2 regions of the Pseudomonas sp. 5Ae-yellow genome follow, and region 2 is predicted to be linked to the other one. Evidence: riboswitches for the same ligand, from Rfam matches in the RefSeq annotation. Region 2 holds a riboswitch; the other holds the start of a gene.
What was found. A riboswitch is a leader RNA that binds a small molecule or an ion and turns the genes downstream of it on or off. The one in region 2 is predicted to bind thiamine pyrophosphate.
Positions count from the first base shown of each region.

Region 1: it holds a riboswitch for thiamine pyrophosphate, as region 2 does, so the genes downstream of both, H4J77_RS09030 (sodium:solute symporter family transporter) here and thiC (phosphomethylpyrimidine synthase ThiC) in region 2, are expected to answer to the same signal.

Region 1 covers NZ_JACGWE010000011.1:26,360-42,105, forward strand. Annotated here, with positions in the region: gene H4J77_RS09025 (NAD(P)/FAD-dependent oxidoreductase) at 1-344, opposite strand, end outside; gene H4J77_RS09030 (sodium:solute symporter family transporter) at 433-1,821, opposite strand; TPP riboswitch at 1,811-1,940, opposite strand; gene H4J77_RS09035 (GGDEF domain-containing protein) at 2,129-3,067, shown strand; gene H4J77_RS09040 (D-hexose-6-phosphate mutarotase) at 3,100-3,951, shown strand; gene H4J77_RS09045 (ammonia-forming cytochrome c nitrite reductase subunit c552) at 4,005-6,344, shown strand; gene H4J77_RS09050 (hypothetical protein) at 6,378-8,387, opposite strand; gene H4J77_RS09055 (acetyl-CoA carboxylase biotin carboxylase subunit family protein) at 8,463-9,689, opposite strand; gene H4J77_RS09060 (group II truncated hemoglobin) at 10,045-10,479, opposite strand; gene H4J77_RS09065 (calcium/sodium antiporter) at 10,593-11,657, opposite strand; gene secD (protein translocase subunit SecD) at 11,668-14,193, opposite strand; gene H4J77_RS09075 (hypothetical protein) at 14,258-14,647, opposite strand; gene H4J77_RS09080 (hypothetical protein) at 14,769-14,909, shown strand; gene cyoA (ubiquinol oxidase subunit II) at 15,372-15,746, shown strand, end outside.
Region 2 covers NZ_JACGWE010000009.1:121,011-136,756, reverse strand. Annotated here, with positions in the region: gene H4J77_RS08275 (metal ABC transporter ATPase) at 1-764, opposite strand, end outside; gene H4J77_RS08270 (aldo/keto reductase) at 768-1,568, opposite strand; gene H4J77_RS08265 (FAD-binding oxidoreductase) at 1,565-2,743, opposite strand; gene waaA (lipid IV(A) 3-deoxy-D-manno-octulosonic acid transferase) at 2,908-4,164, shown strand; gene H4J77_RS08255 (TolC family outer membrane protein) at 4,245-5,681, opposite strand; TPP riboswitch at 5,900-5,999, shown strand; gene thiC (phosphomethylpyrimidine synthase ThiC) at 6,075-7,958, shown strand; gene H4J77_RS08245 (NUDIX domain-containing protein) at 8,139-8,756, shown strand; gene H4J77_RS08240 (DUF1249 domain-containing protein) at 8,753-9,208, shown strand; gene cpdA (3',5'-cyclic-AMP phosphodiesterase) at 9,287-10,099, shown strand; gene parE (DNA topoisomerase IV subunit B) at 10,314-12,209, shown strand; gene H4J77_RS08225 (esterase-like activity of phytase family protein) at 12,206-13,234, shown strand; gene H4J77_RS08220 (TIGR02281 family clan AA aspartic protease) at 13,272-13,751, shown strand; gene parC (DNA topoisomerase IV subunit A) at 13,805-15,746, shown strand, end outside.

The DNA.
Region 1 (15,746 bases), on a different contig from region 2:
CAGCTCTGTGTCTTGGAATCCCAGTTGGCGTGCTGCGTCTCCTGACCAAAGCTGATGTGCGGCAGGACGCCATGCTCCTCGGCGGTATCGGTAATGTACTGGCGGATGGCTGGGCCGTCAGCCAGTGTGCGCAGTGCATTCCAGGGACGGAAAGCGTAGCCAAAGCTGAACATATCGGAGTCTGAGCGAATGCCTGGGTAGCGGAACAGGTCCCAGGTACCGCCGATAGCGTCTCGGCGCTCAAGTATCAGGTAACTGTGCTCAGGGCATTCGCGGGAGAGGTGGCAAGCAGTGCCGATGCCGGACAGGCCAGCACCGATGATGATCACATCATGATGTTCCATAGTCAACGCAGCCTTCTGTTTTTTGTTTTTTGGCTTAGATGACTATAGATGGTCTACGCGGAATTCGCTGTGATCGAGATATTCTCGTTTATCGATGCAGCTCTGTCGAAGCGCTACGGGGAGCGAGAGAGGCAACCAGCAGACTGACCAGAGTGGAGGCGAGTAGCGCGCCAACGAAGGGGCCAAGGCTGGGTACGCCGCCGGGAAAGCTGGCAATGAGAATGCCTTGAGTCAGGCTTGCACTGGCGACCCAGCCGGGCAGAACTGCCCCGATCAAACCTGCAACAGAGCCGGCTATGGCAGCCAGGGGTGTCATCCGCGACCACAGTCCCAGCAGGACAGGGACTACCGCAGTCGCGCACAACAGGTCAGCTATCAGAAACAATCGCAATACCGAGATGCCCTGCAGGGCAATCAGCACAACCGGCACCATCAGCACCACGGTAAACCAGCGTGCAGCGACGATAGAAAGTCCTTTCTTTTCGGTCACGGCTAACGAAGCGATGGCGTTCTGCAAGGTATCGACCGACGAGGCAACCAGGCTTAACGCCAGCAGTAGCGCCAGCAGGCTTAGCCAAGCCGGTGCGTCGCTGAGCATAGCGAAGAAGGGGATTGGGGGTGAGCCGATATCAGCGCCACTCATAACCGTCAGTATGGCCATGCCGCCGACCAGCGCCACCACCAGAACCGTGGTGATACCACCCAGCAGTGCGCCTTTACCCAGAGCGGTCGCATCTTCTGCCGCCCATACGCGTTGCCAATAGCCCTGATGAAACAGATTGGCGGCGGTCACAGCGATCACTAGCGTCAGCGCCACACCCAGTGCAGCGCCTGCAGGAATGCCTGGCATAGGCGCGCTGGTGTCAATGTGCGGTAAACGCTGTAGCGCGACATAGCCTACAACCAGCAGCAGGCCAAGCAGCATCCACGCTTGCCAGCGGTCAGTCATCAGGCTTGCGCGCAAACCTCCCCAAACCGTGTAAACCAGGGTCGCCAGCGCAACGCCGACAATCACCAGTGCCGGATTAACATCGGAGAGCATGCCGGTGATGGCGCCGATTGCAGTCAGTTCGGCAATTAGAAAGCAGCTCATATACAACAGCGAGATTAAAGCGACCCAGCGACGCACGCCGCCGCCGAAGCAGGCCTGAGCGAACTCGCCTATGCTTCTACCTTCAGGCAGTGCACGGCGGATAGCGGGTCCACAAAAGGCAAGTACGATAAAGGGCAGGGCGGCGCCGACAGCGTAGCCTGCTAATGCCACCGGGCCGACCAGTGCGCCCACTTCTGGCGGGGCAAACAGAATCCAGCCGCCCATGCCAGATGCCAGAAATGACAGCCCCAGTGCTTGAGCGCCCTGACTGTTACGTGCGGTAATGTAGTCGTCCAGCCCGGTGTCGGGTTGGCGGGCCCTGAGGCCAATCCATATAAATAACAACAAGGCAGCCGTTACGGCAGCCAGACTCAGATACGACATGTCGCGCTTCCTCCGCCGGTATTATCCGGATCAGGTTCCAGGGTTTGGTTGGTCAGTTGACCAACGGGTTCTCAGCTAAAGCAGGCCTTGGCTCTGCTTGAACTCCCCTGGCGACGAGTTGAATTGTTATGGGGCTTACAGCGGCAATATGATGTCATACATCGACTTGTCAGCGTAGGTTGATGGCTATTTAATATTTCCTTGGGGTTGGCGTGGTCTTTCGCCGATAATGGCCTTATGTGCCGAGGCTCGGTAGCAACAACTGAATAACGGCTTTCAGCAGCACAGCACGTAAGCAGGTAGCTATATGCCAGACACTAAAGCGCAGGATCAGCAGTCAAAAACCGTAAGTCAGCGTGCCTTTGAGACCGTTCTCGATAGTATTGATGCAGCGATCTATGTAGCTGATATGCAAAGCTACGATCTGCTCTTTTTAAACGCCTACAGCAGAAAACGTTGGGGTGAAGCCGGTAATCGCAAATGCTGGCAGGTGCTGCAGCAGGGGCAATCGGGGCCTTGCAGCTTTTGCACTAATGGCCGCCTGCTTGATAGCAATGGTGAACCCAGAGAGGTTCATATATGGGAGTTTCGCAACACGGTTACCCAGCGTTGGTATCAGTGTCGTGATCAAGCGATTTTGTGGCCTGACGGACGCTTGGTGCGCATCGAGATTGCCACGGATATAACCGAGCTGAAGGACATGCAGGCTGAGCTTGGTGCAGCCAAGTTGCGCGCTGAAGAACTGGCTTATCAGGATGAGCTTACTGGACTGAACAATCGCCGAGCTTTTGCTGCCTTGAGCCAACCGACTATTGATCAAGCCAGACGCTCGGGCCAGCCATTAGCGTTGATCGGATTTGATGCGGACCATTTCAAACAGGTCAACGATTGCTATGGGCATGCTGCTGGCGATCAGGTACTAAAGTCGCTCGCCGACACGGTACGTAGTCAAATACGCGCTGGCGATGTGCTGGCCCGTGTCGGCGGTGAAGAGTTCGCTCTGCTGCTCCCCGGCGCCGATATTGCAGTGGCCTGCGATATGGCGGAACGACTGCGTAAGGCAGTTGAGGCGATGACCGTTGACTATGCAGGCAAGCTGATTAAGCTGACCTGCAGTTTTGGTGTGACGGCATCGAGCGACGGTAATGCCAGCCTTGAACAGCTTATGCAGTTTGCCGATAAAGCGACCTATATAGCAAAAGCTCGTCAGCGTAATTGTGTCGCGGTACTTACGCTTCCTGCGTGATAACCTTGAATTTTCACGATGGATTTTCGCTGATGCTGCCAGACTGCATTCAACTTATAGATAACCCCGCCGGCAAGACCTTTGTTGTTATAGATCACCCGCAAGTGTCAGCCAGGATCGCGCTGGAAGGGGCTCATCTTCTGCAATGCACGCCAAAGGGACAGCTGCCATTGCTGTGGGTCAGCCCCGATGATCCGCAGCTGCCGGGAAAATCACTGCGCGGCGGTATCCCGCTATGCTGGCCCTGGTTTGGTGGTGATCGCCCAGCGGCGGCACACGGCATAGCGCGGCGTGCCAAGTGGGTGCTTAGCACCGCCACGGAAGATAGCCAGGGTGTATATCTGCGCTTTGACCTGCCCGCCGCCTGTATCAGTGAACAGTTGCCGGGCGAGCCCTGGCAGGTGTATGTCGAGTTTCGTCTGGGCGCAGGCCTTGATGTGCAGCTCACCACCACCAATATGGGCGCGGAACCCATGAAGTTGAGTCAGGCGTTACATACCTATTTACCCGTTGGCAGTATTCACCAGGCGCGCATCAGCGGGCTGGATGCCTCGTGTTATATCGATGCGCTGGATGGCTGGACACACAAAACCCAAGCAGGCGATGTGCAGTTCAAGGCAGAGCTGGACCGCATCTATTATGGTCATGGCGATAACCTGTGCTTGCATGCAGGCGACAACTCGGTCGTGGTTGAGCGTCAAGGCAGTGAGTCAGTCGTGGTGTGGAACCCGTGGGTGGATAAAAGCCTGCGGTTAAGTGAGTTTCCTGCCGAAGGCTATCTGCGCATGCTTTGTATCGAGGCAGCTAACGCCGGGCCTGATGCTCGCGTGTTGCAGCCCGGTGAGCAGCATACCTTGGGTACGCGTATTCAACACGCAGACTAGCGAAGGCGGCGAGGCTACGAAGGCTCGGCTCAGGAGCGAACAAGGCCAAAACGATGCGCAGCACGCAAAATAAAAAGAAAGCGCCAGTAAGCAAAGAAGACAGCAGCACTGCACCTACTATCTCCGCTGGCGACCGCAAAAAGAGTCTGATTCTGCTGTTGGCGATATTAGTCTTGCTATTGGCTGTAGCGGCCTGGTGGGCTCAGCACACAGAGGTGCAAAAGCCCAGTGTGCATCCTGCCATCATAGACATTCAACCTGCTGGCCAGTCTGCATTGGTCGCAGAGTTTGTTGGGATGGAAGCCTGTGTGGGTTGTCATGCGGAGCAGGCTGAGCGCTTTGCTGATTCGCACCATGATCTGGCAATGCAAAAAAGCACTGACACAAGCGTATTGGGCGACTTCAATGATGCGGTTTTTGAGTTCGGCGGCATAACGACGCGCTTTTCTCGCCGGGGCGCTGAATTCGTCATTAACACCGCTAATGAACAGGGTGAGTATCAGGATTACCTGGCTCGTTACACCTTCGGTATCTATCCCTTGCAGCAATACTTGCTGGAACTACCCGGCGGTCGCTATCAGGCGTTCAGCGTAGCCTGGGATGCGCGGCTAAAAGAGCAGGGCGGTCAGCGCTGGTTCCAGCTCAATCCTGAGTTTAATGGCGATGACTCGGACAAGGCCTTCCACTGGACCGGGCGCAACTTCAATTGGAATCTGACCTGTGCTGAATGCCATTCCACCAACCTGCAACGTAACTATGACCCGGTCCGTAATGCTTACAAGACTAGTTGGTCCGATATTGATGTAGCCTGTGAATCCTGCCACGGCCCAGGCTCGCTGCATCTGCAGTGGGCAGCGGCGCCGCAACAACTGAGCGCTCAGCAAGTCAGCCAGAAAGGGCTGACGTTGAAGTTTGATGAACGCCACAACGCCATCTGGCAGCACAACCCAGAAAGCGGCCGGCCAGAACGTAGCCTGGTCAAAACGACTGAAACCGAGATTCAGGTCTGCGCCGCTTGCCACTCCCGCCGCGCCCAACTCTTTGATGACAATACCCCCGCGCAGCAACTGGTCGAGAGCTTTCTGTTGGCCAACCTGGATGAAGGGCTTTATCACGCTGACGGCCAGGTTCAGGATGAGGTCTTCGTACACGGCTCTTTTGTGCAAAGCAAAATGTATGACGCTGGCGTGACCTGCAGCGACTGTCACGATCCTCACAGCCTGGAACTGCGTGCGCCCGGCAATGGCGTATGCCTGCAATGCCACCTATCCGATGAATACCAAACACCCAAGCATCATTTTCATCAAGACGTTGCCGGTTCACAGTGTGTTGATTGTCATATGCCAGCGACCACTTATATGGGCGTCGATCCACGCCGTGACCACAGTTTGCGCATTCCGCGCCCTGACCAGACTCTTAGTCTTGGCGTGCCTAATGCCTGTAACGGTTGCCACCAGCAGCAGAGCGCACAATGGGCTGCGGATCAGGTCGAGCAATGGTATGGCCATATCCCACAAGGCCATCAAGACTATGCGCAAACCCTGCATGAGGCGCGCAACGGTAAGCAGCAGTCACCCGAGGCACTGTTAGCGCTGCTGAGTAACCAAACACAACCGATGATTGCCCGAGCGACCGCCGCCAGCTTATTGCAAGACTGGCCTGAGCCAGAGGTGCTGGACGATGTCCGCCTGGCTCTGGGCGATCCTGATTCACAGTTGCGGCTTGGTGCATTGCGTGCGCTGGCGGGGCGCGCACCCTTCATACGCTGGCAGTTGGCGGCGCCGTTGCTAACGGACTCTATCCGCACGGTTCGTATTAGCGCCGTTGAACAACTGTTGGATATTACGCCAGAGCAGGTGCCAGCAGAGCAGCGAAGTGATCTACAAAATGCGCTGGATGAGTATGTTGCGGTACAACAAGCTAATGCAGATAGCCCCTCAGCACAGGTGAATCTAGCCCTCTATTATCAGGCACGCAACCAACTGGCGCTGGCAGAGCAGGCTTACGAGCGTGCTCTGCTGCTAGACCCATACTTTGAAGCTGCCTACGTGAATCTTGCGGATCTTTACCGCGGCTCGTTGCGCGACCCTGATGGTGAGCGCTTGTTAAAGGATGGGTTGCAGCGCTTGCCGAAGGCAGCGTCTTTGCATTTCAGTTTGGGGTTATTGCAGGTCCGACAGAAGCGCCTAGCGCAGGCGCTTGAACCTTTAGCCGATGCACTTGAGTTTTCGCCAACGACCGTACGCTACCGCTATGGTTACGCGGTAGCGCTTAACTCTATTGGGCGTCGCAAGGAAGCGCTTGACGTTATTGATGTCGGCCTTGCGTTGACGCCCGGTAACCAGCAACTGGGCACCCTGAAATTGCAGCTGCTTCAGGAAGGGGAGAATTAGCTATCAGCAGCAGAAGATCAGCCAGAAAGCTGATCAGGCTGCTGGTCCGCTATCACCTTGCAGTTCGCCAGCAGGCAGCCGATCGGCGCCCCAGCTTCGCTGTATATAGCCAATAATTTCATCCAACTCGCCACGGGTGACGCTCGCCATCTCACCGTGCTCAAGAGGATCATAATGGAAGATATACAGACGTGAGAGAAACTGCTCGAAGGGTAGTGAGGCTTCCCCGAAGCGTTCGCCATTACCGGCAGTGCTCACGGTTAAACCGTCGCCCCAGTTCTGGCCGCTATCGTTGTTGGGATTGAAGAAGTAAACGCGCATCACATCCTTTGGGTCTAGCGTCACGCGCAAAATGGTAATCGCATGCCAGCCAATAAAGCGCGCAGCGCTATCAGTCACCGCGATACCTGCGGGTTGTGGATGGATCAGGGGCTGGTTGCCATTGTGAAAAGGGTGATAAGCCGCATAAAAGTGGCGTAAAAAATTATCAAGATCAACTAACTTGCCCGTCGGCACATCAACATTCAGCCGAAACCCTCGGCCAGACCACCAGCCATGAAACTCCGGATTGACCCAGCGGTGCGGATCGCCTTCGCGGCCAATGCAACGCCGCCCCATCTCGGCATAAATACGGTCGAGATGCGGTACGACAATCAGTGAGACCGGATCGAGATCGATTGGCAGGCTGGTTGCAACACCCGACAGGCTTTCCTGGGAGGAGACCGGCTGACCTTCGAAGTGCATGATGATTTCGTTATCACGCGCGGCCCAGGTGACCATTTGCAGCATGTAGTCCGGGTCGTTGTAGGCCCACATGGACAGGGCGCGCGCCGACTGACAGGTCGGGTTGTTGCCTTGACCCACGCCCAGCGGCAGGCCGAGCATGCAAAGTACGCCTTCAAGCAAGAAGGCCTCAGGCGTAGCCTGATCACCAAACGCCATCGCTAGACGATCACGAGCGTAGGTGCTCAGCGGCAACCCTAGCTGTCGCCACATCGCCGGAGCCACGGGAGGTTGATACAGAATGCCGCGCTCCAGCATCAACGATAAACCGTAAATGGCCTGTGGCGTTGCCGGAAACACGCAGGCATCAATTAGACTGAGCGCCAGCTCGCGATAGCACATCAGGCAATCGCGGCCGGTGGATGACAACCCTAAAGCCTCTGAAAGCAGATGCTCACCTTCGTTGAGCAGGTGTCTGACCAGGACCGTGTGGTAGGCAGACACCAGGCCGGTGTCGTGCATTGCCCGAGCGAAGCCGGTGGCCTCACTCTGCAATGCGGTGTTGTCCATATACTCAAGCCGTTCTTGATAGACCTCTACGCCGGGGTCTTCACGGCACGCATGGGTCGGGCCAAAAAGGCTGCTGACTAGACGATCCGCCCCTTGGCCGCTGGTGCCAAGATCGATATCAGGATTGGCTTGGCAGATGGCTATCTGGGTAATCATACGTCGCACAGAGCTGACTTGAATGGGCCGCTGCTGTTGAATACGCCAAATCTCATCAATCAGTTGATCAATGATGTATTCATAGCCAATACAACTTGCTAAATGTTCGAGAAGGTTGCGCGGTAGCGCTACCAGCTTGCCCTGAGTCTCACGCTCAGCTTCGCTGGGCGGGCTGAATAACAGCACAAGGTTGCTGGCCAAAACCTGGGTGAGGAAATGATGCGCCTGTTCGGCACTAATGGTCGGGTGGGCGTAGTCCCCGCGCGAGACAGCCAGCAGCCGCAGCTGGCTGAATGCTTCGATCACCAGCGTGTTGGCATCCGGGCTGCGCAAGGTGAGGCCGGTCAGTCCCGGAACCAGGGTTTGTGGGCTATCCCAGTCTGAGCCCATAAAGACCCCTGCGGCCTCTATTATTTGGGCGCGAGCAGCGACGGCGGCACAGCCACCTTCTTGCAGCAGAACACGACGCCCGGTATCAAATACCCGGTCGAGTTTGCCGATCTTGGCAAACGCAGGTGCACTTGCCATCGCCTGAACGGCGTCATCGAATCGCGACAACAACATTTGCAGCTTGCTGTCATCAACCTGATTCATGGTATCGCTGTTCACCACACACTTCCCCTTGCTCAAACTGTTGCGACCCATAATAGGGGGCCAGTCGTTGAAGCGCTACACGTAGAAGTCGAGTTCTTCCTGACGCTTTAGCAGGTCGTGCATCACCTGAGAGTCCTCACCGACAAAGTAGAGCAGACCCCAATGCGTGCCGAACGCCGTGCGCTTGGTTACCATTTCTTCCAGCGGAGTGGTTAACTCATGGGACTCGAAGTAAGGGTGATCTTCTGTCTCTTCAGGCATCTCCAGCTTGCTCACAACGCGGCGGCGTGGGTAAACACCAAAGCAGCCGGCGTAGCCAGTCGCGTCTTCAACTTCGCGCGGGAAGTAAGCCTTGACCTCTTCTTCAGTCGTTTTGGGATCAAATACCAGCATGGTTGCGTGATACGCATTGAAGCCCTTGTAAACGCGCTCAAGAAGCTCGAAAACCTTGAAGCCTGGCGGTCTGTAAGCGACCTCGCCGAAGTACATTTCACCATCGCTGGTAACAAAGTACTCGGGGTGAATCATGCCGAACTCGATATCAAAGGTCTTGATCAGCTTTTCGATCTGCTGGACGATTTGCGGGCGGTAGGCTTCCAGGCTAGGTGACGCAGGCACATGCACTGAATAACCCAGGCGCACGTACTCGGAAATGTTCAGGAAGCGAATCTTGCCGTTGTGAATCCATGCCTCTACCGCGAACTCCCAGCCGTCCAGGTGCGACTCCATCAGTGACGGAAACTCATCATCCGGAATGGCATCAACATCATCAGGCGTACGAATAACGCGGTGCCCAAGGCAGCCAGCCTTATCGAAGGCCTTGAAGTGGATTGGATCGTTCGGGTCACCGTCCAGCTTTAGCAGGGTCTGGTTGACGCGCTTGAGGAAGCGGATAACGTCCTCGCGGTCATGGGCTTCTTCAAAGATACCTACGCGGATGCCGCCCAGCTGCGCTCGACGCTTCATCAGCGATTTGTCACGCATCAGCATGGCTTGACCAAACAAACGAGGGTTGTCGAGCAGCACCGAGTTGATCGCACCAGCCCACTCTACGGTTTCTTCGAATAGCGGAATAGCAACATCGACACCCATGTCTTTCAGGGTTTGTGCAATTTCCACTGAGCGATCATTTAAACGCTCGAAGTTCCAGGGTAGATAGGGGATGTTATGGGTTTTGCAATACTCTTCCGCCCATTCAGGTGCCACAACAACATAGCGGCGGTCGAAGGTAGCTGCTGCTTCGACGGCATTGGGTGCCCAACCGAGTAGTGCAATGAAACCTTTAGTGGGATCCTTCTTCATATGTAGCCTCCTGAGAGCGTTTGAAGAGAAGATCTGGCTACGTCATTGGACATTACCAAGCCGGGCCAGATCGCTTATATATGTAACTACCATACATGGCTTGGAAGGCTGCGGCTAATCTGAGCGCTTAGTAACTACGGCGTTTTTTGTTGAAATCCCGATATGGAAGGTGATTTAAAGTTGTTTGAGTACAAAGCAAAAATGGGTGGGTATTCCGTTTCAGGGGCTACCCTCTACCGACGTGTGGGGCCTGCCATCGGCTGGCAATGAGCGCGTGCTGCTGGTAAAGCTGGCTCTTGATTCGAGCCAGCGGAGCTAGTTGATGTAAATGCTGCGTCTGCGAGCTGCAGCGGGCTTACTGACTGGCTTGCAGGCGGGCCTGACTGGCCTGTACGACGCGATTGGCCGGAACGCTAAGCTGAGCCAATAGATACCCTTTGAAGTCCGCACTGAACGGCTGGCGTTCGATGGCCTGCTGCATGCAGCCTAGCCAGGCATCTCGAGCCTGAGCATCTATCGGCCACTGAGCATGAAAGCCGGGAATGCTGATCGAGCCATAGCGCTCCTGATACAACCGCGGCCCGCCCAGCCAGCCAGACAGAAAACAGGTCAACTTGTCAGCAGACTGACTAAGATCGGATTTGTGCATGGCCCGGATCTTGGTTGCACCGCTCCAGGTGTCCATAATCTGATAGAAATCAGTCACTAACTGTTGAATTCCCGCCAGTTCGCCGGCCGCCTGATAAGAGGCGTCTGCTGTGCCAAACAGCGGCTTTGTAGTGTCGTTCATCTACGCTTTAACTCCTTCATCGCTACCTGCAGGGAAAGCCGACTGTGGCTGGACCAAAGACATCATCGTGCCTGGCGGCCTGCTGAGCAAGGTGGCACAGCGTCGCGCATGCGTTATCTGAGGCGCCGCCTTAGGTCGACACCTAATAGCGTAGTGACGTAGACCGCCACCAGGGGAACCAGCACGAAAATAATGCCTGTTCGCAGGTCGCTCAGATACCCCAGGTTGAGTGTGAGTGCGATCAGGTACCAGACATACGCGGCGTAAAGCACGAGAAATAGCCCGCCTTCCAACCGCGATAAACTTGCACCCACGAAGAACAGGGGCAAACACAGCAGCGCTACAGCCAACATCACCGGCATATCCAGCGATGCCATTTGCATATTGGCCAGCAAAGGCTCCGGCGAGACCAGACCTGACAACCCGAGTACGCAGAGAATATTGAATATATTGCTGCCAACTACGTTGCCGATAGCGATGTCGCGCTGGCCCTTCAGGGTAGCCACTACAGACGTCATGACCTCCGGCAGCGAGGTGCCGATAGCTACTATCGTGAGACCTATCACCGCATCGCTGACACCAAAGGACGAGGCTATCTGCACTGCGCTCTGCACCAGAAAACGCGCGCCCAACACCAGCAGGACCAAGCCAACAACCAGTAACGCGAGGTTTTGCCAGAGTGGCGCCTTCTGCTGCAAAAGCCCGGCGGTGTCTGCGTCAGCCGTCTCCAGACCCTGCTTGCGGCCCTGCAGGAACAGAAATCCGGTATAGGCGAGCAATCCGATAAACAGCAACGCCGCCTCCCATTTCACGATACTGCCGTCCCAGGCCATGGCCGTGGCCGCCGCGGACACCAGGATCATGATGGGAACGTCCTGCCGGATGAGTTGGGCCGACACAACCAGCGGAGAAATGAGCGCCGCTAGCCCGAGAATACACAGGATATTGAATATGTTACTGCCGACCACATTGGCCACAGCCAATTCGGCTTGCCCTGACCAGGCCGACTTGACGCTGACCGCCAACTCAGGCGCGCTGGTACCGAAGGCCACTACCGTTAAGCCAACTACCAGTGCTGGCACGCCGAAACTCGCGGCCAGTCTGGCCGCACCTTTCACCAGTAGGTCGGCACCAAAAATCAATAGCACCAGGCCGACAATAAGCATTATCCAGGACATATCGAATTCCTCAGGGAATAGCGTTCAGTTGTTTTTGTATTTCTTCAGCCGTGGGCCGTAATTGCGCTAACCCCTTACGTTTCCGTCGTTGGCTAAGGTAGTACAGAATCGGGGAAGCGATGAAGATTGACGAACTGGTGCCGATCACGATGCCAAACAGCATAGGCAGAGCGAAACTGGCCACCGCAGCGCCACCGGCGATGCCCATCGGTAGCAAGGCGAGAAAACTGGTCACCGAGGTAAAGATGGTCCGCGTTAAGGTAGACGAGATGCTCTCGTTCAATAGCTGCAACATGGGTTTGTCCGGGGTGAGCCGCAGGTTCTCGCGAATACGGTCAAATACCACTACCTTGTCGTTGACAGAGTAGCCAATCAAGGCGAGCAGGGCAGCCACAGCGGTGAGGTTGAACTCGACGCCGGTGAGCGCAAAAAAGCCAATGGTTTTGGTCAGGTCCAGTGCAATCGTCAAGGTAGCAGCCAGGGCAAAATGCGACTCGAAGCGCACCCAGAGGTAAAGCAGCATGCCGGCCCCGGCTGCAAGAATCGCCAGTATGGTGAGATCACTGAAGTCACCGCTGACCTTGGGGCCCACCATATCGACACGCGGAAATTCCGCTGTGGCCTGCAGCTGGGTTACCGCTGATTTGATCTCGTCGACCTGCGTGGCTGTCTGGCCTGAATGACCGGCTGGCGCCGCCAATCGAATCAAAAAGTGACCATCATCGCCAAATTCCTGAATGCTGGCCGCCCCCAGGCTTTGTGTTTCCAGCGACTGTCTCAGTTGATCAACCGTGACCGACTGAGCTTGCACTTCGATCACGGTACCGCCGGTAAAATCGACGCCATAGTGCAGCCCCGGCTGCACAAACAGGGCGATCGATGCAATCGACAGAAGCGCAGAGGCAGCCAGTCCAATAAATCGTCCGCGCAGAAAATCAATCCCACGCCCACTGGTTTTATCCAGCCAGGTGATACCGGATATTTTCAGCGGCTGGCGTTCTTTCCCCTTGATGCTTTTTTCCATCATCAGGCGCGTCACCGCAATGGCGGTAAACATTGAGGTTAGCAAGCCAATGCCGATGGTGACGGCAAACCCCTTTACCGGCCCGCTGCCAAACAGAAACAGCAAGCTAATGGCAATCAGGGTGGTCAGGTTGGAGTCCAAAATGGTGCTGTAGGCGCGATCAAAGCCTTCTTTAAGGGCCATGGCAGCCGACTTTCCGCGGCGCGCCTCTTCGCGAATCCGCTCGTTGATCAGGATATTGGCGTCCACCGCCATACCCACGGTCAGTATGATACCGGCAATGCCCGGTAGCGTGAGGGTGGCACCCAAAGCGCCAAGCACACCGAATACCAGTCCGATGTTGACCGATAGGCCAATGCAGGCGATCAGGCCCCAGGTACCGTAGATACCCAGCATAAAGGCGATCACCATGGCTGCGCCGATGAGCCCCGTGGTGAGCCCCATGGCAATCGCATCGCTGCCCAGATCCGGGCCGACCGTGCGCTCCTCAATCACATGCAGCGGCACCGGCAAAGCGCCGGCGCGCAACAGCAGCGCCAGGTTGCTGGCCTCTTGAGTAGAAAAACTGCCGCTGATTTCGCCGCTGCCGCCAGCAATGACGCTGCGAATCACTGGCGCGGTAATCACCTTATTGTCGAGAACGATGGCCAGGGGTCGGCCGATGTTGTCCCGGGTTATCTCACCAAACAGCTTGGCTCCCTGGCTATCGAGCTTGAAGGTGACCACCGGCTGGCCAGTGTCGGGGCTGAAGGCCATCTGCGCATCACTGATACGCTCACCAGCCATGGCTACGCGGCGTTCGAGTCGGTAGCTCTGCTCGCCATTGGCACCGGCAACTATTTGGGTATCTGCGTTATTACCCGCGTCAGGCAGAGCCTGCCAGTGAAACAGCATCTTGGCCGTTGTGCCCAGCAGCGTGCGAATCTCGTGGGGATCGGCCACGCCTGGCATTTGCACCAGAATGCCGTCTTCACCCTGACGCGTAATACTTGGCTCAACCAGGCCGGTTTCATTCAGACGACGCCGCACGACTTCCAGGCTGCGCTCTACCGCATCCTTTGATAACGCCTGCTGCCATTGCTTGTTCAGGCGGATCAGTAATTGTCCGTCCTCGGCCTGAATATCGAAGCGCTGATGTCCGTCAACCTGGTTATGCGCGAGTTCTTTGGCGAGCTTCAGGGCCTGAGTCAATTGCGCGGGGTTATGAACTTTCAATGCCGCGTGCACACCGCTGAAGGAGGGGCTTTGGTAGGCGATAGCTGACTTGCGCATGGCGACAGTCAACTCACGGGAAAAGGCTTCAAGCTGATCGGTAAACAGCGTCTGGGTATCGGCCTCCAGCAATAAATGCGAGCCGCCTTGCAGGTCGAGGCCAAGGGTAATGGTGTGCTGGGTATACCAGGCCGGCAGTCTGGTAGACACAGAGTTAGGTAACAGGCTGGGTAACGCGCTCAGCAGTCCGAGCGCAATCACCAAGCCGTAAGTCAGGGCTCGTGAACGTAGCGATTTCATGGGTAATACTCAAACTATAAATGAGAGTAGTTGTTGCGATAACAACCGGTGATAGCGTTGAGAATTACGCCACAGGAGGCGCGCGGAGCGGAGGTAAAAGATAGGCAGGGGTTAGCGGCGAGCTATCGCGCTGGCGGCTGTTTCGCGTGGAGGCATTATCGAACCCTGCCAATACAAGATCGAAGTTACTGGTTGTGGCCCAGTGCAGGCTTGGGCCTGGCTCAGGGGCACCGCTCCTGGAGGAGCTGTCTTTCTGAAGCTTTAACGATCCGCTGTGGGCAGCAACAACCAGTTGCTCTAGCTGACCAACAAAGCCGCGCTCGGCAGAGAAGGGCGCGACTGACTTCTGTTGGGCCATGGCAGACAGAAACAGCAGCATGAGCACCAGCAATGAGAGCTTCATCGCTGATAACGCGCGCTGTTGCAGGCTGGGAGGGGGGGTTGCTGTAAGCATGGTTCTGTCTTGGCTGTGAAGCACGATTCTGCGTTGCGCCGGTGAATTAGTCAACGAGGTCACAGAGGGTGCCGCCAAACGGCTGTCAGCGCAGCACTAGCAGCTTCACGGGTGAAAAGGCATGACACAGATCAAGGATTTGTCCGGTTTTGCCATAAAGCTGACGCGACACATGGTCGCAGCGCTGCGCAGGTTAAAGATAGTCGCGCCATCGGCGGAAAAAACAGGCTACAGCCCCAGTAAAAATGGGCATTCCGCCTGAGTTACCAGGTTGATAAAAAAACCAGCTTAGCTCGCAGATTTGCGCTGCGAGCGAGTATAAACCCCTGCCCCAGCCAACCTGCGGGTTTGCAGTCTTCTTTGAAATATCTTGTAATATTTGCCTCCTGAGTCAGTGAGGCTGGTTTTCAGCCACATGGATTACTGACCTTGCCAAGTCATCAACACTTGGCTGCAGGCCGATAGGTCCGCTGCTTGGCGATCTCTTCGCACCAGCAACCATCACCGGCAAGCGCCCGGCAGGACGGCGCCTAGCGCTACCCATGCTGACTAAAAAATACTCCAACAGCAGATAAATCGATTTCGCCATGGCGATATTCGCGTGTTCTCGCGCGGGTGTTCTGCGGCTTGATCCATTTAAGCATCATCCGATGTATGCGGGAGATATGTCGGCACCGTCGTCCGGCTCACGGCGCGGAGCCAGTTCATCCAACAAGGCCGCAACATGAAAATAGAGCAGTTCTCTGGATATTTGAAACACCTGGTCTGGCTGCCCCTGCTGATGCTGGGCGGTTGCAAGATGGCGCTGCTGGACCCCAAGGGTCAGGTCGGCATGGACGAAAAGTCGCTGATCATCACTGCGACGCTGTTGATGCTGATTGTGGTGGTGCCGGTGATCGTGATGACCCTGGCATTCGCCTGGAAATACCGCGCCAGTAACACGAAAGCCACCTATCGGCCCAATTGGTCACACTCCAACCGCATTGAGCTGGTTGTGTGGCTGGTTCCCTGTGTGATCGTTGCCATTCTGGGCACCATCACCTGGACCAGTACCCATGAGCTGGACCCCTACCGCCCGCTGGATTCCGACGTTAAACCG
Region 2 (15,746 bases):
AACTTTCCGCGTAACAGAATGAACAGTTTGCCTGTTGCCTTGCCGTCCCGGTGTTCGGCCAGAAACAGCTCTGGGCGTTCGTAGTCCATTTGCGCGACCAGCTCGCCACTGTCTTCATCAAGAAACTCATCGGTATGCAGCAGCGACAGTCGTTTGGCCGACTGCGGCAGTGCCAGGCGCATCTGGTAGACCAGCTGCAGCGAGTTGCTGGGGAGGTGCACGTAGGCTCGCGGACGCTCCAACAGGTTGAGCTCACGGCACAGTACGGGACGACTGGAACCACCGAGTGAACTGAGGCGAAATACCTGCTCCTCGTCCAACGCCAGGCTGTCGGCGTAAGGCGTGGGCAGCCAGGTATCCTGATAGCGGCCTTGTAGCCAACCCGACTCGGTTTCTACCAACAACTCTTCAGCTATTTCGGTCATGGCCGTCAGTAGAGGCACGCGTAACTCATGCGCGGGCACGTAGCCTGACAGTAGTTTGAGTACGTTATCGCCGCGGTCAGGCCGGTCTTGTCGCACTAATAGCTGAAATTGCCGCCCTTGCCATTCCATCTGAATATCGACAGAAACCCCCAGGTTGGCCACTGTCAGCTCAAAGTGCTCTGGGTTCTGCACGGTTATTGGTTGCCTGCGTTCCTGCATCTCAAAAAAGCTCAGGGGATTCCCGGTAGGCGCGTAACGCAGCACTTCTTTGCTGGCCTGTATGTGAATAGCCTGGGTTTTGAATATCACCGGGTTCTTGCGGGCAACGATTAAGGTCATGCGTTACTCCTGTGAGCCAAGTACAGCCAGTGCAGCCTGCACATTCTGTGACAGATGCGCCGGGGTGATGGTGCCGATGATGGCGCTGGTAACTGCATCATGGCCGAGTACTAACTCCAGGCCCTTGCGCACGGGATCTTCACCCGCAACGCAGAGATGGCCGCTAGCTAGCGCCTTTTTGATCAGAATGCCCTTGTTGTGTGACAGGGCAAAGTCCAGTACCGGGCGCTCTGCTTGCTCATTCAGGTTGTAGGTGACCATGGCGCAATCACCCAACTCCAGTGCCCGGATACCGCCCTCAATGGTCTTGCCGGACAGACCAAACGCACGGATGAGACCTTGTTGTTTGAGCTGCTGCAGCGTGGGATAGACTTCACCATCCAGAACTTGCAGGTCATTGCCATCGGAGTGCACCAGAACCAGGTCAAGATAGTCCGTACCTAGCCGCTGCAGAGAGCGCTCAACAGAGCGCTTGGTATGCTGCGCGCTGAAGTCAAAGCTGGACTCGCCGTTGCTGAACTCTTCGCCCACTTTAGTGCAGATCAGCCAGTCCGCTCGCTGACCCGCCAGCAGCGGACCGAGGCGCTCCTCGCTGATGCCGTAGGCTGGCGCGGTATCCAGCAAGTTGATGCCCAAGTCCTGTGCTTGTGCCAGCAGGTTGCGTATTTGCTGATCAGAGGGTAGATCGAAATGACTAGGATATTTCACCCCCTGATTCCGGCCAAACTTGACGGTGCCTAACCCTAGCGGTGAGAGACTCATCCCGGTACTGCCCAGGGTGCGGTAATGCTTGTGCAGACTCATGGGAAGCAGATATCCCACACCGGTGCCGATACTTTTGGTTTGGGTAGCTCGCTAGTGACCGCTGCGGGCTTTTCAGGCTTGATCTGTTGCGCTGCAAGCTGTGCGATGACCTGATCTGCAAGGTTCGGCGCCAAGGCAAGCTTCGTCGGCCAGCTGACCAGTGCATTTGCCACGGGCTGCACGAAGGCCGTGTCCGGGCGCACCAGCCCGCTTTGCGCTGGCTCTGCGCGATTGACCGGCAGTGTGGTCCAGCGAGTGCCTTCCAGCGATACCCAAGGCAATAGCTCACGCAGCTCGCGCTTGGCCTTGTTGATCAGGTCATCTGGCGTCTGGCCAGCGCCTTGTTCGGCCAGCTCGCCACCAAGGTACCAACACCATTGCCCGTCTGCACACGGGTGCGTAGTGACGGTCATGCGTGGCTTTGGGCTGCTGCCCAGGCAGTGCGCATACAGCGGTGGTAGGTCTGGACCTTTTACCAGCACCATTTGCAACGGTCTGCGTTGCATCACAGGTTCTGGGTGTTGCCAGTCGTTTAGCAGGCCTTCAGTCCCTTCTCCGGCACTGAGCACATAGCGTTGAGCTTTGATTGTCTGATGCTGCAGACGCACGCCTTCGATACTGCCGTCGCTGGCACGCTGCAGATGCGGCGCGCTATCGGCTATCAGACTGTCACCCGCTAGATCGGCAAGACGCTGAATGGCGGTCGGCACGTCAATGACCAGCTCAGCCAACTGGTAAACCTTGCCTTTGAAGGCTGCGTTGGAAAATACCTTGGGCAGTTGCTTGCCCTTGACCTGCTCGACGCGGCCACGCAGCGCCTTGCTGGCGAAAAAACCGGCAAGGTTGCTGATGAGGCTGCCCGGCGACCAGAGATAATGGTGCTCGGAGAGCACGCGTACGCCCTGCAGATCCAGCTCGCCGGTTCCCTGCAGGCTCGCTCGCCAGCGCTCAGGCATGCCGGCGATTGCTTCGGCTGCGCTGCTGAGTTTTCCATTCAGAGCGTACTTGGTGCCGCCATGGATGATGCCCTGGGATTTAACGCTCTGGCCACCGCCCAACGCGCCCCGTTCAACCAGCAGTGTGCTGTAGCCTAGTTGGCGTAGACGCGCGTTTAGCCATAGCCCGGCGATACCGCCGCCGAGGATGCAAATATCGGTTTCAAGGGTTGTACTCATGAGCTCCCGGTGCTTTAGTCAAGAAGGCTGGCGGGCCGACAAAAGCGCCTGACAATAAATGTTTGGCGGATTCGGCCCGGCGCGGCAAAGCACTAGTATAGACACTGCCGGGCCCGCGGGTCACATCTGCTACTCTATGTCGCGCTTGATCACAGGAAGAAGCCATGACCCGTACCCTTTACAGTATCTTTTTTACCCTTTGCATCCCGCTGATACTGCTGCGTCTGATTTATCGGGCTTGGCGGGCGCCAGCGTACGCCAGACGCTGGTCCGAGCGGTTTGCTTTAGGCGGTGATGTGCGCCAGGGCGGTATATGGGTGCATGCCGTTTCGGTGGGGGAGAGTATTGCGGCGGCACCTATGGTGCGCGAATTGATGCAGCGTCATCCCGATCTGCCTATCACCATTACGTGTATGACGCCGACCGGTTCAGAGCAGATTCGCAAACTCTTTGGTGGGCAGGTGGGGCATGCTTATCTGCCCTATGACTTGCCCTGGCTGCAGCGTCGGTTGTTGCGCAAACTGAAGCCACGCGTCGGTATTATTATGGAAACTGAGTTGTGGCCTAATCTGGTTGCCGAGTGCGAGCGAGCCCAGGTACCCCTGGTGTTGGCCAACGCGCGACTGTCGGAGCGCTCGGCGAGGGGGTATCAGCGGGTTAGCTGGCTGGTAAAACCGATGTTTGCCGCGCTCGACTGGGTTGCCGTCCAGAGCCAGGCAGAGGCATTGCGTTTCTCATCGCTGGGGGTAGATAAGTCGGCGATGATGGTTACGGGTAGCATCAAGTTCGATTTTCGTCCGTCCGCCGCATTGCTGGCTCAGGCACATGCGCTGCGCAAAAACTGGGGCGAGCGTCCTGTCTGGATTGCCGCCAGTACCCATGCAGGGGAAGACGAACAGGTTCTGCGCGCTCACCAAGTGCTTTTGCAGACGTTGCCAGATGCGCTTTTGATACTGGTGCCGCGCCATCCTGAGCGCTTCGACAGCGTTGCTCGCCAGGTTTCGGACGCAGGCCTGTTGCAGGTTCGGCGTAGTCAGGGCGGTTCGCCGGCGCCAACGGATCAGGTATTGCTCGGCGACACCATGGGGGAGCTGGTCATGCTTTATGCCTGTGCCGATGTCGCCTTTGTTGGCGGTTCTCTAGTGCCCAATGGCGGGCATAATTATCTGGAGCCCGCAGCACTGGGTTTGCCGGTATTGTCTGGCCCGCACCGCTTTAATTTCACCGAAATAAATGACCTGCTACAGGGCGCTGGTGCGCTGCAATTGGTTAATGATTCGCAGGGCATCTCAGAAGCCTTGCTGACGTTGCTGCAGGACTCTAAAGCGCGAAAGCAGGCGGGCGATGCGGGTCTGGCTGTGGTTGCGGCAAACCAGGGTGCGCTTGAGCTGTTGCTGCAGGGGATTGAGCAACGACTCTAAACGGCGGCGTTAGAAGTATCCAACAAAAAAGGCGCCCTCATAACGGCGCCTTTTTTGTTGGATACTGTGTTGCTTTAGGTTCAGAAGGTGGAGCCTGTGCTGCTGTTATCAGTTGACCGACTAGGTGTCTGACGCCCCATGGACATCCGCTCGATTTCTTCTTCGGTTGGTTCGGGGATAAAATCGCGGTCGGGATCGTAGTCCGCAATTAGCCACTTCGACAGCTCTTCAAGATCCTGCGGGCTTAGGGTGCCAGCAGATTGCTTGAGGCTCAAATTGTCGATGATGTAGTTGTAACGCGAGGTATTGTAGTCACGCACGGTACGGAACAGATTACGCTGGGACTCCAGTACGTCGACGACGTTGCGGGTACCGACTTCGTATCCTGTCTGCGTCGCGTCCAGTGCGGCCTTGGCAGAGACAATGGCTTGGCGTCGGGCGTCGATTTCATCAACGCTGGAGGTGACGGTACGGTAAAGGTTGCGGGTGCTTTCTACCACGCGGCGTTTCTGGGCCTCGCTCAATTGTTCAGCCTGAGTCAGGCGGTAGGTCGACTCGCGCACCTGCGAGGTGGTCAGGCCACCGGTAAATAACGGCATCGTCAGTTCTACGCCAAAGCTGGTCAGCGCCGTGTCATTCGCCGACTGGCCCGCACGGGCGATTTCAGCGCCGCCATTGGTGTCGTTGTAACGCACGAAGGCATCGACTACCGGTGCATAACCAGCCTTGCTGCTACGCAGACCATCCTCAGCACTATCAATGGCATAACGTGATGCCAGCAGGTTGAGATTCTGTGTCGATGCGGTCTCGACCCATTGCTGCAGGTTTGCAGGTGAGGGCGGCAATACCGGCAGCTCATGGCTGATGCCATACAGGCTGTCGTAGTCCTGGTTGGTCAGCCGCGTCAGTGCCTGATAGCTGACATCGAGATTGGTCTTCGCGGTCAGTCGTGCTGCCCGCGCAGTATCGTATCCTGCCCGCGCTTCGAGTACGTCGGTGCGCGCCGACAGACCTACATCAAAGCGCTCCTGTGCCTGCTGCATTTGCCGCTCGAAGGCATCCTCTTCAGCCTTGGCAGTCGCGAGGTTGTCGGACGCACGTAATACGTTGAAGTAGGCTTGGGAGACTTCCAGTATGAGATTTTGCTGGGTCGCAGAAAACTCTAGTTCTGCCTGCTGACTCAGGGACTTCGCGGACTGATAGTCGAACCAGCGGTTGGCGCGAAACAGGGGCTGCGTCAGGCTGGCCTGATAGTAGTGAGTGTTATATCTATCGCCGCCGACGCCATCGATATCAATATCTTCTCGCGACGCGCCTGCGCCGATACCGATATTGGGTAGTAGCTGAGATCGCGCCTGTGGCAGGGCCTCCTGACGGGCCCTGGTATCAGCCTGTGCGGCGGCCAGATCGGCGCTATTTAGCAGCGCCTCCTGATAGATGGTCATGAGGTCTGTATTGGCGGCAACATGGCCGGATACGCCAGCGAGCAACAAGGCGGCAAACAAGGGGCGCAGCATGCATGAATCCTTCGCATGGTTGGAATTGTCAACCAAGGCTAAAGAGCTGGTGCCCCACGGTCAAGCAATGCATTGGTAGCCTTTGGGAACAAAGTGTTTTTACTGCACTAACTGGCCGACTTGGCGCTTTTTTTAACCTGTTAGATGAGTTTTGGCTGATTCCGAAAATACTGGAGGGTGTGGCTTGAAGGCGTGCTGACAAGCTTCTAGACTGTGGACAAATCTTGACGGGGTGCTGCCGCCATTGTGGCAGCTGAGATGATACCCGTTGAACCTGAACCGGTTAGTACCGGCGTAGGAATCGAGATATGTGCCTACCGTTCTGCCGTTAATGCGGACGGGCGCGCACGCCTTTTCGGTTCCCTGCACATATCAACGCAGTGGAGCATAACCATGAGCAGTAAGCCTTCTGATACCGCTATCGCCACCTCTGGCTCCGATAGCGCGGCCACCCAGCCTTTTCCCAACTCGCGCAAGATTTACGTTCAAGGCTCGCGCCCCGACATCCGCGTACCGATGCGCGAAATCAGCCTGGCTGATACCCAGACTGATAAGGGTGTTGAGCCAAACGCGCCGGTGCTGGTGTATGACACTTCCGGCCCCTACACCGATCCAAGGGTACAGATTGATTTGCGCGCAGGACTGGCGGACGTGCGCGGCGCCTGGATTGATGCCCGCGGCGACACCGAAGTGCTACCAAGTCTGAGTTCCGAGTTCGGCAGTGCCCGTCTGTCCAATCCAGCATTGGATCACATGCGTTTTGCCCATGTGCGCACCCCGCGCCGCGCGCTGGCAGGACGCAACGTTAGCCAGATGCACTATGCGCGCAAGGGTATTATCACACCCGAGATGGAATACATCGCCATCCGCGAGAATATGAAGTTGGCGCAGGCTCGTGCCGATGGTCTGCTGGCCGATCAGCATCCAGGCCACGGGTTTGGTGCCGCCGTGCCCAAGGAGATAACGCCCGAGTTTGTGCGCGATGAGGTGGCGCGTGGACGCGCCATTATTCCTGCCAATATCAACCACACTGAACTGGAGCCGATGATCATCGGCCGTAATTTTCTGGTGAAGATCAACGGTAATATCGGCAACTCGGCACTAGGCTCCTCCATCGAAGAAGAGGTGGAGAAGATGACCTGGGGTATTCGCTGGGGCTCGGATACGGTGATGGATTTGTCCACGGGTAAAAATATTCACGAGACCCGTGAGTGGATCATCCGCAACTCCCCGGTGCCCATCGGTACGGTCCCCATCTATCAGGCGCTGGAGAAAGTAGATGGAATCGCCGAGAACCTGACGTGGGAAATTTTTCGCGATACCTTGATTGAGCAAGCCGAGCAAGGCGTGGACTACTTCACCATTCATGCTGGAGTGCTGCTGCGTTATGTGCCGATGACGGCTAAAAGGGTGACCGGAATAGTGTCGCGTGGCGGCTCCATTATGGCCAAATGGTGCCTGGCACATCATCAGGAAAACTTCCTTTATACCCACTTCGACGATATCTGCGAGATCATGAAGGCCTATGATGTGTCCTTTTCGCTGGGTGATGGCCTGCGTCCCGGTTCGATCGCCGACGCCAACGATGCAGCGCAATTCGGTGAGCTGGAAACCCTTGGTGAGTTGACCAAAATCGCCTGGAAGCATGACGTGCAATGCATGATCGAAGGTCCAGGGCATGTGCCTATGCAGCTCATCAAGGAAAATATGGACAAGCAACTGGAGTGCTGCGATGAAGCACCTTTTTATACGCTGGGGCCGCTGACCACCGACATCGCTCCCGGTTACGACCATATTACGTCCGGTATTGGCGCGGCGATGATCGGCTGGTTTGGTTGCGCGATGCTCTGTTATGTCACGCCCAAAGAGCATTTGGGGCTACCCAATCGGGATGACGTAAAGACCGGCATCATTACCTATAAAATCGCTGCACACGCAGCCGACTTGGCTAAAGGGCATCCGGGGGCGCAGATTCGTGACAACGCCTTGAGCAAGGCACGCTTCGAATTCCGCTGGGACGATCAGTTTAACCTCGGCCTTGATCCCGATACCGCACGTGCCTTTCATGATGAAACGCTGCCCAAGGACTCGGCTAAGGTGGCGCACTTTTGCTCCATGTGTGGCCCTAAGTTCTGCTCCATGAAAATCACCCAGGAAGTACGCGACTACGCGGCGGCGCAGCGCATTGAAGCAGTTGACCTAGCGGTTGAAGAGGGCATGCAGGCAAAGTCGCAGGAGTTCCGCTCAACCGGTTCACAGCTTTACCAGAAAGTCTGATGCCTTCGCTGCCCAACTAAAAGCGGGCGGCGAAAGCTTGCCGTTACCCCCGCAGGTATGCGAGTTTAGAGGCTTGTTTGCAGGTCAGGGCGGTCTTTGCCCGGCCGACAGCGACAAGATTTCTTTTGTTTACGCATGTTGTGTGTCGGCCAGGCGCTGACCACAACCCTTGGGGGCAACGTGACCGACTTTACCCGTGCCGATGTCGAAGTGCTGGATCGGCAGACCGGTTTCAAGGGCTTTTATCGGCTAGATGTGCTGACCCTGCGCCATCGTTTGTTTAATGGTGGCTGGGGCCCTTCGCTGCGGCGCGAGCTATTTGTGCGCCACGACGCCGTTTGTGTGCTGCCCTATGACCCATGGCTGGATCAGTTGGTACTGATTGAGCAGGTACGGGTGGGCGCTATCGACAAGAGCGAACGACCCTGGATGCTGGAACTGGTTGCTGGCCTTATTGACAAGGATGAAGCGCCCGAACAGGTAGCGCATCGTGAAGCTGAAGAAGAAGCTGGCCTTGCGCTGCTCGATTTGACCCCTATCTGCCGCTATTTCCCTTCCCCCGGGGGGAGCGATGAGCAGGTACACCTTTATCTAGCGAGAGTCGACAGCCGCGGTGCAGGTGGGATTCATGGTCTGGAGGAGGAAGGCGAAGATATTCGCGTTAGTCTCTGGTCACGATCCGACGCCATGCAGGCGCTTGCGGACGGCAGGATCGACAATGCCGCTACTATTATCGCCTTGCAATGGCTGGAGATGAATCTTGCACAGGTACGTGACAACCTGGGGCCTCGTCCATGAACGCCCTGCGCAAACCCCGCTACCGTGTTGACCTGATTGGCTTACAGGCTTTGTGTGAGACCAATTACTGGCGATTGCTCAAGTTAATGCCAGCGATGGCTGAGCAGGATGATCATCGCATCGCGCTTGATGCCGGGGACGGTAGTCAGCAAGCACTTCATATGCGGGTGTTGGAACGCTGTCGTTACACCACAACACTGCTGTTGTCACATGAGCGGCAGCACGATTGGGTAACCCCCCCGAGTATGGAGGTACGTCTGTATCACGATGCGGGGATGGCCGAAGTGGTAGCTGCCTACAACAGCCGTCGTTTTCGAGGGGTCTATCCTTATCCGAATGAACAGATGCTGCAACCCGATGAAAAATATCAGTTAAATCAGTTTCTCGGCGAGTGGTTGGGTTATTGCCAGCGACATGGACAAAGTGCGCAGTCGTTCACTTTTGTGCATTGAGGGGTAGCCAAGTGCTGGAATCTCTGCGCGGCAGACTGCATGATTGAAACTGGGAAGAAAATCAGGAGTAGTGCTTCCATGTCGTTAGCGGAATTGGCGGGAACGGATTATGTCTGCATAGTTCAGTTGACCGACAGCCATCTTTTCGCGGCAGACAGCGACGATCTGCTGGGCCTTGATACGCTTGATAGTTTGAACTCTGTGGTTGATCTCGTGCTGTCGGAGATTGCCCGTATGGATCTGGTCCTGGCTACCGGCGATATAGCCCAAGATGCCAGTGAGCTCGCCTATCGGCGTTTTATCGAGGCCAGCTTGCAGCTGCCTGCGCCATGTCACTGGATACCGGGCAACCACGATGACGCCGCCATGATGCAGCGTCTGGGTGCTGCCTCCGGTATGAGCCAGGATTGGGTAGATATCGGCAGCTGGCGTATCGTGCTGCTGGACTCGAGTGTGTCCGGATCGGTTGCCGGATACCTGGCTGATAGCCAGTTGCAGCGCTTTGATGATGCCTTGGCAACCGCCGGCGATCGTCATCTGCTGGTCTGTCTGCATCACCATCCGGTCGACATCGGCTGTAGCTGGATGCAGCCTATTGGTTTGCGCAATGCGGACACTTTTTTTGCTCGTCTAGCGGGCCAGTCAGCGGTCAAAGCGGTGCTCTGGGGGCATGTACATCAAGCATTCGATGGGGAGCGTAGTGGAGTGCGGCTGATGGCTACGCCCTCTACCTGTGTGCAGTTTGCTACCGATAGCGAGGATTTTGCCACTGATACCCTGGCGCCCGGTTACCGCTGGCTTCGCTTGTACGATGATGGTCGAATCGAAACCGAGGTGTCACGACTGCCTCCCGGCAGCTATCTTCCCGATCCTGGCGCGACCGGTTACTGAGTTTATTGAACTCCGCACCACGACCGGGTTTTCGCTGGTACCCCCCTTCCATCTGCTGCCTGTTTTGGCCCCTGTTTGCATCAATGGACCGGGCCATTGGCAGTGGTGGTGCCAGACGGATACTATGTGTCGCAGATTCCCTGTTTCGCACGGCATTCAGCGCGGCTGGAGCACTACCGGCAGCCCATGAATAATAAGGAAAACCGCTCAGATCATGTCTCAATCGACCTACAACGCTGATGCGCTGGAAGTACTCAGCGGCCTGGACCCGGTACGTCGTCGTCCCGGTATGTACACCGACACCACTCGCCCGAACCATCTTGCCCAAGAGGTAATTGATAACAGTGTCGATGAGGCTCTGGCCGGGCATGCCCGTACCATTACCGTCGTTTTGCATCCGGACAATGCGCTCGAGGTCAGCGACGATGGTCGGGGTATGCCAGTGGATATTCACCCGGAAGAGGGTGTGTCGGGGGTCGAACTCATCTTTACCCGTTTGCATGCGGGGGGTAAGTTCTCGAACAAAAATTATCAGTTCTCCGGTGGCTTGCACGGGGTCGGTATTTCGGTCGTTAACGCGCTCTCGCTGCGGGTCGATGTGCGCGTCAAGCGTGATGGCCAGGAATACGCCATGGCGTTTGAAAGCGGCGAAAAAGTGCAAGAGCTGGAGGTGGTTGGCACCGTAGGCAAACGCAACACGGGAACCACTGTCAAATTCTGGCCCGACGCGAGCTATTTCGACTCAGCCAAGTTCAGCATCGCTCGACTCAAGCATCTGTTGAAGGCGAAAGCAGTACTCTGTCCTGGCTTGAAGGTTGAGTTTGAAGACCGCCAGAATGGTGAAAGCAACAGCTGGTATTACGAAGATGGTCTGCGTGATTACCTGATAGATTCCTGTGCCGAATGGCCAAAACTACCAGATGAGCCCTTTACCGGTAGCCTTTCGTCGAGCAAGGAGGCAGTCGATTGGGCTGTTTTCTGGCTGCCGGAAGGCGGCGAACTGGTGCAGGAAAGCTACGTTAACCTGATCCCAACAGCGCAAGGCGGCACTCACGTCAACGGTCTGCGCGCCGGCCTGTTGGAGGCTATTCGCGAGTTCTGCGAGTTTCGCAATCTGCTGCCACGCGGCGTCAAGCTGGCTCCTGAGGATATTTGGGAACGGGTCAGCTATGTCTTGTCGCTGAAAATGGCCGAAGCGCAGTTTTCCGGGCAGACGAAAGAGCGCCTGTCCTCGCGTGAGTCGGCTGCGTTTGTCTCGGGTGTGGTCAAGGATGCCTTCAGCCTTTGGCTCAATCAGCATGCTGATATCGGCTTGCAACTGGCTGAACTGGCGATTAGTCACGCTGGTCGTCGTCTCAAGGCCGGCAAGAAAATTGAGCGCAAGCGTATTACTCAGGGGCCTGCGTTGCCGGGTAAGCTGGCTGATTGTGTGGGGCAGGATACGCGCCGTTCAGAGCTGTTTCTGGTAGAGGGTGACTCCGCAGGGGGTAGCGCCAAGCAGGCGCGCAACAAAGAATTTCAAGCCATCATGCCGTTGCGCGGCAAAATCCTTAACACCTGGGAAGTGGAATCGAGCGAGGTTCTGGGCTCGCAGGAGGTTCACGATATTGCCGTGGCCATTGGTGTCGATCCGGGTGTTGGCAGTCTTGAGCAGCTGCGCTATGGCAAGATTTGTATCCTCGCTGATGCCGACTCGGACGGTTTGCACATTGCGACGCTGCTGTGCGCCTTGTTTGTACGTCACTTCCGCCCACTGGTAGAGGCTGGTCACGTTTTTGTCGCCATGCCGCCCTTGTATCGCGTGGATATCGGCAAAGACATTTATTACGCGCTGGATGATGCGGAAAAACAGGGCATCCTTGATCGTATAGAAGCCGAGGGTAAGCGTGGCAAGATTCAGGTCACTCGCTTCAAGGGTCTCGGTGAGATGAACCCGCTGCAGTTACGTGAAACAACCATGGCACCGGATACCCGCCGTCTGGTGCAACTGACCGTGGACGATACGCAGGACACGGAGCAACTGATGGATATGCTGCTGGCGAAAAAGCGGTCTGGTGACCGCAAAATATGGCTGGAAAGCAAGGGTAACCTGGCCGAGGTGCTGCTTTGAGCCAGTTTGTCAGACAGCTTGCGCTGGCCTCTTTGTTGTTTGTTGCGCTACCCGTCAATGCCTTTGAAAGAGCGCCTGAGCTGGCTCTGGTGCAGGCGCTGCCGGTTGATGGCATGGAGCGCGGTAATCTTTCGGCGCTGCAGTATTGTGGTAGTCAGTTGTTGGCGTTGTCAGACCGTGAAGATCAAACTCTGTTTGTATTGCAGACCATTGGTGCTAGCTGGCAAGCCAGCGCTGAACACTTTGAATTACCCAAGGACTCGCCCAGCATGTTGCCTGTGCAGCTGCTGGCTGGCGCCTGGCTGCGGGGATTGAGCGGTCGCGCGCTGGATTTTGAAGGCCTGGCTTGCGATGCGCAGGCCAATCGTTATCTGGTTAGTGAAAGTCAGTTGGGTGTGCTGAAGCTGCCGCCAGCAGGCGAAACCGCGGTCAAAGGCCAGTGGCTGGATCTTGACCCTGCGGTCTACAGCGAGGGAGAGAGCCGAGGCTTATGGCAACAGGTCAATGCCCTGGCTGAGGGCGTGGCTATTGACGCCGAAGCGGAAACACTCTGGTTGGCAGCAGAGCGCCAAGGGCGCGGTTTGCTGAAGTTGCAACGTCAGGATGACCAATGGCGCTGCCCACTGGCGGGCTGTGTTCTGCTGGCTGAGCGTCGATTCCTGCCTACAGACACTTTTGCGCCGGGCGTGTTGAATAAAGAAGTGTTGCCCGCCGACTTCTCTGATCTGGTGTTATGGCAGGGTAAGTTATGGACACTGGAGCGCAATGCGCATCAGGTCTGTCGGCGTAGTTCGGTTTCGGGCAAGCGCGAGCGTTGCTGGTCTTTTGCTCAGACGGTATTGGCGGAACCTTACTTCTACCCTGACGCCCCCTTTGGCTTGGCCGAAGCACTATTGATCAATGAAGACGGCATCATGATTGGTCTGGATAACAACGATCGCGTGCGACCGGATGGTGATAGCCGACCGTGGATTTTTCAATTTGAACTACCGAGCGACTGGCAGGAGGAAACCAAACGTGACTGACGCCCCGCCCCCCAGTCAACGTCGGTTAGGCACAGGTATGTTGATACTCGCCTGGGCAGCCGGTTTGTTGCTGGCTGCCTACTGGTTTAGCGGGGTAGAGGAGCGTCAGCAAAATCCCAATCAAAAGCCTGACTCGGTTCACTTGGATAATGCCGTGGAGGTGCTGCTTGAGCCAAATCGCCAAGGGCATTTTCTGGTCGATGGCCAGATCAACCAGCATGGCGTGACCTTTTTGGTTGATACCGGCGCTTCCTTTGTGGCGGTCCCGGCTGAACTTGCCGAGCAGATGGGGCTAAAGCAAGGGCGGAGATTTATGGTAGAAACCGCTAATGGTACTGCGCCGGGTTTTAGCACCCGGCTAGACAGGCTGCGCATTGGTGACATCGTGCTGCACGACGTGGAAGCGGGGATCGTGCCGGGTATGGGTGGCGAAGAGGTGTTGCTGGGCATGAGTGCGCTGCGGCAATTGGATTTCAGCTCGCGCGGCGGTGAATTGCTGCTGCGACAGTATCAGTGAACAAGTAGTGCGGCGGCCGGCATCAGCACGGCAAGCCATAACGGAGATTGTGTATGAGTGATGGCCTGGATCTGAGTCTCGAGGGAGTAGAGCGTCGTACGCTGGCGTCTTTTACTGAAGAGGCTTATCTCAACTACTCCATGTACGTCATCATGGATCGAGCGCTGCCGCATATTGGTGATGGTCTCAAGCCGGTGCAGCGCCGCATTATCTATGCGATGAGTGAGCTGGGCCTCTCGGCCACCTCAAAGCACAAAAAGTCGGCGCGTACCGTCGGTGACGTTCTCGGTAAGTATCATCCGCACGGTGATTCGGCCTGCTACGAAGCTATGGTATTGATGGCGCAGCCTTTTTCCTACCGTTACCCACTGGTCGACGGGCAGGGTAACTGGGGTGCACCAGATGATCCTAAATCCTTTGCCGCCATGCGTTATACCGAGGCGCGACTGGCGCGCTACAGTGAAACGCTGCTGACCGAGCTGGGGCAGGGCACGGTCGACTGGCAGCCTAACTTTGACGGCACTATGGATGAACCCATGGTGCTACCGGCCCGCTTGCCGAACCTGCTGCTCAACGGCACCACGGGTATCGCTGTGGGTATGGCGACCGATGTGCCGCCGCATAACCTGCGTGAAGTGGCGGCCGCCTGTGTTCGTTTGTTGGATGACCCGGGCGCGGGGCTGGACGAGATTCTGGAGCATATCCAGGGGCCGGATTTCCCAACCGAAGCGGAGATCATTACGCCGCGCAACGAGCTGCTGAAAATCTATGCCACAGGTCGGGGGTCGGTGCGCACTCGCGCTGTCTGGAACCGCGAAGATGGCGAGATAGTGATCACTGCGCTGCCGCATCAGGTGTCCGGTGCCAAGGTGTTGGAGCAAATTGCTGGCCAGATGCAGAATAAAAAGCTACCCATGGTGGCTGATCTGCGTGACGAATCCGATCACGAGAACCCAACCCGCATTGTTATAGTGCCGCGCTCAAACCGGATCGATTTGGACGAGTTGATGCAGCACCTGTTTGCGACTACGGATCTGGAGCACAGTTATCGCGTCAATATGAACGTGATAGGCACCGATGGCAGACCAGCGGTGAAGGATCTGTGGACCATGCTCACAGAGTGGCTGGGCTTTCGCGTTGCCACTGTGCGCCGTCGCCTGCAATACCGACTGGACAAGATACTGGCTCGTTTGCATCTGTTGGAAGGTTTGTTGGTTGCCTTCCTTAATCTGGATGAAGTTATCCATATCATTCGCACCGAAGAGCAGCCTAAAGCTGAGCTGATTGCACGCTTTGAGCTCAGCGATCTGCAAGCCGATTACATTCTTGATACCCGCCTGCGTCAATTGGCGCGGCTGGAAGAGATGAAGATTCGCGGTGAACAGGATGCATTAGCCGCCGAGCGTGATGGTCTGGAGAAAATTCTGGGCAGCGAGCGTTTGTTGCGTAACAAGGTTCGTGATGAGTTGATTGCCGATGCCGAAACCTACGGTGATGACCGTCGCTCACCCTTGGTTGAGCGCAAGGAAGCACGCGCCTTGTCGGAAACCGAGTTGGTGCCCTCTGAGCCCGTCACTGTTGTACTGTCGGAAAAAGGCTGGGTACGCTGTGCCAAAGGGCATGACGTCGATGGCGCCGGTTTGAGCTACAAGGCTGGCGACGCCTTCCTTGACCAGGCTAGCGGCCGCACTAATCAGCAGGCGGTATTTATTGACAGTAGTGGCCGCAGTTATTCGTTGCCAGCGCACACCCTGCCTTCTGCCAGAGGGCAGGGCGAACCGCTGACCGGGCGTTTTAATCCACCGTCAGGTGCCAGCTTTGAAACCGTCTTGATGCCTGAGGATGATGCTTTGTACTTGCTGGCGTCGGATGCAGGTTATGGTTTTGTTGCTCAGGGCTCTGATTTGCTGGCCAAAAACAAGAACGGCAAAGCGCTGCTTAGTGTGCCTGAGGGTGGGCGGGTACTAAGACCTCAGCGGGTGCAAGATCTGAAGA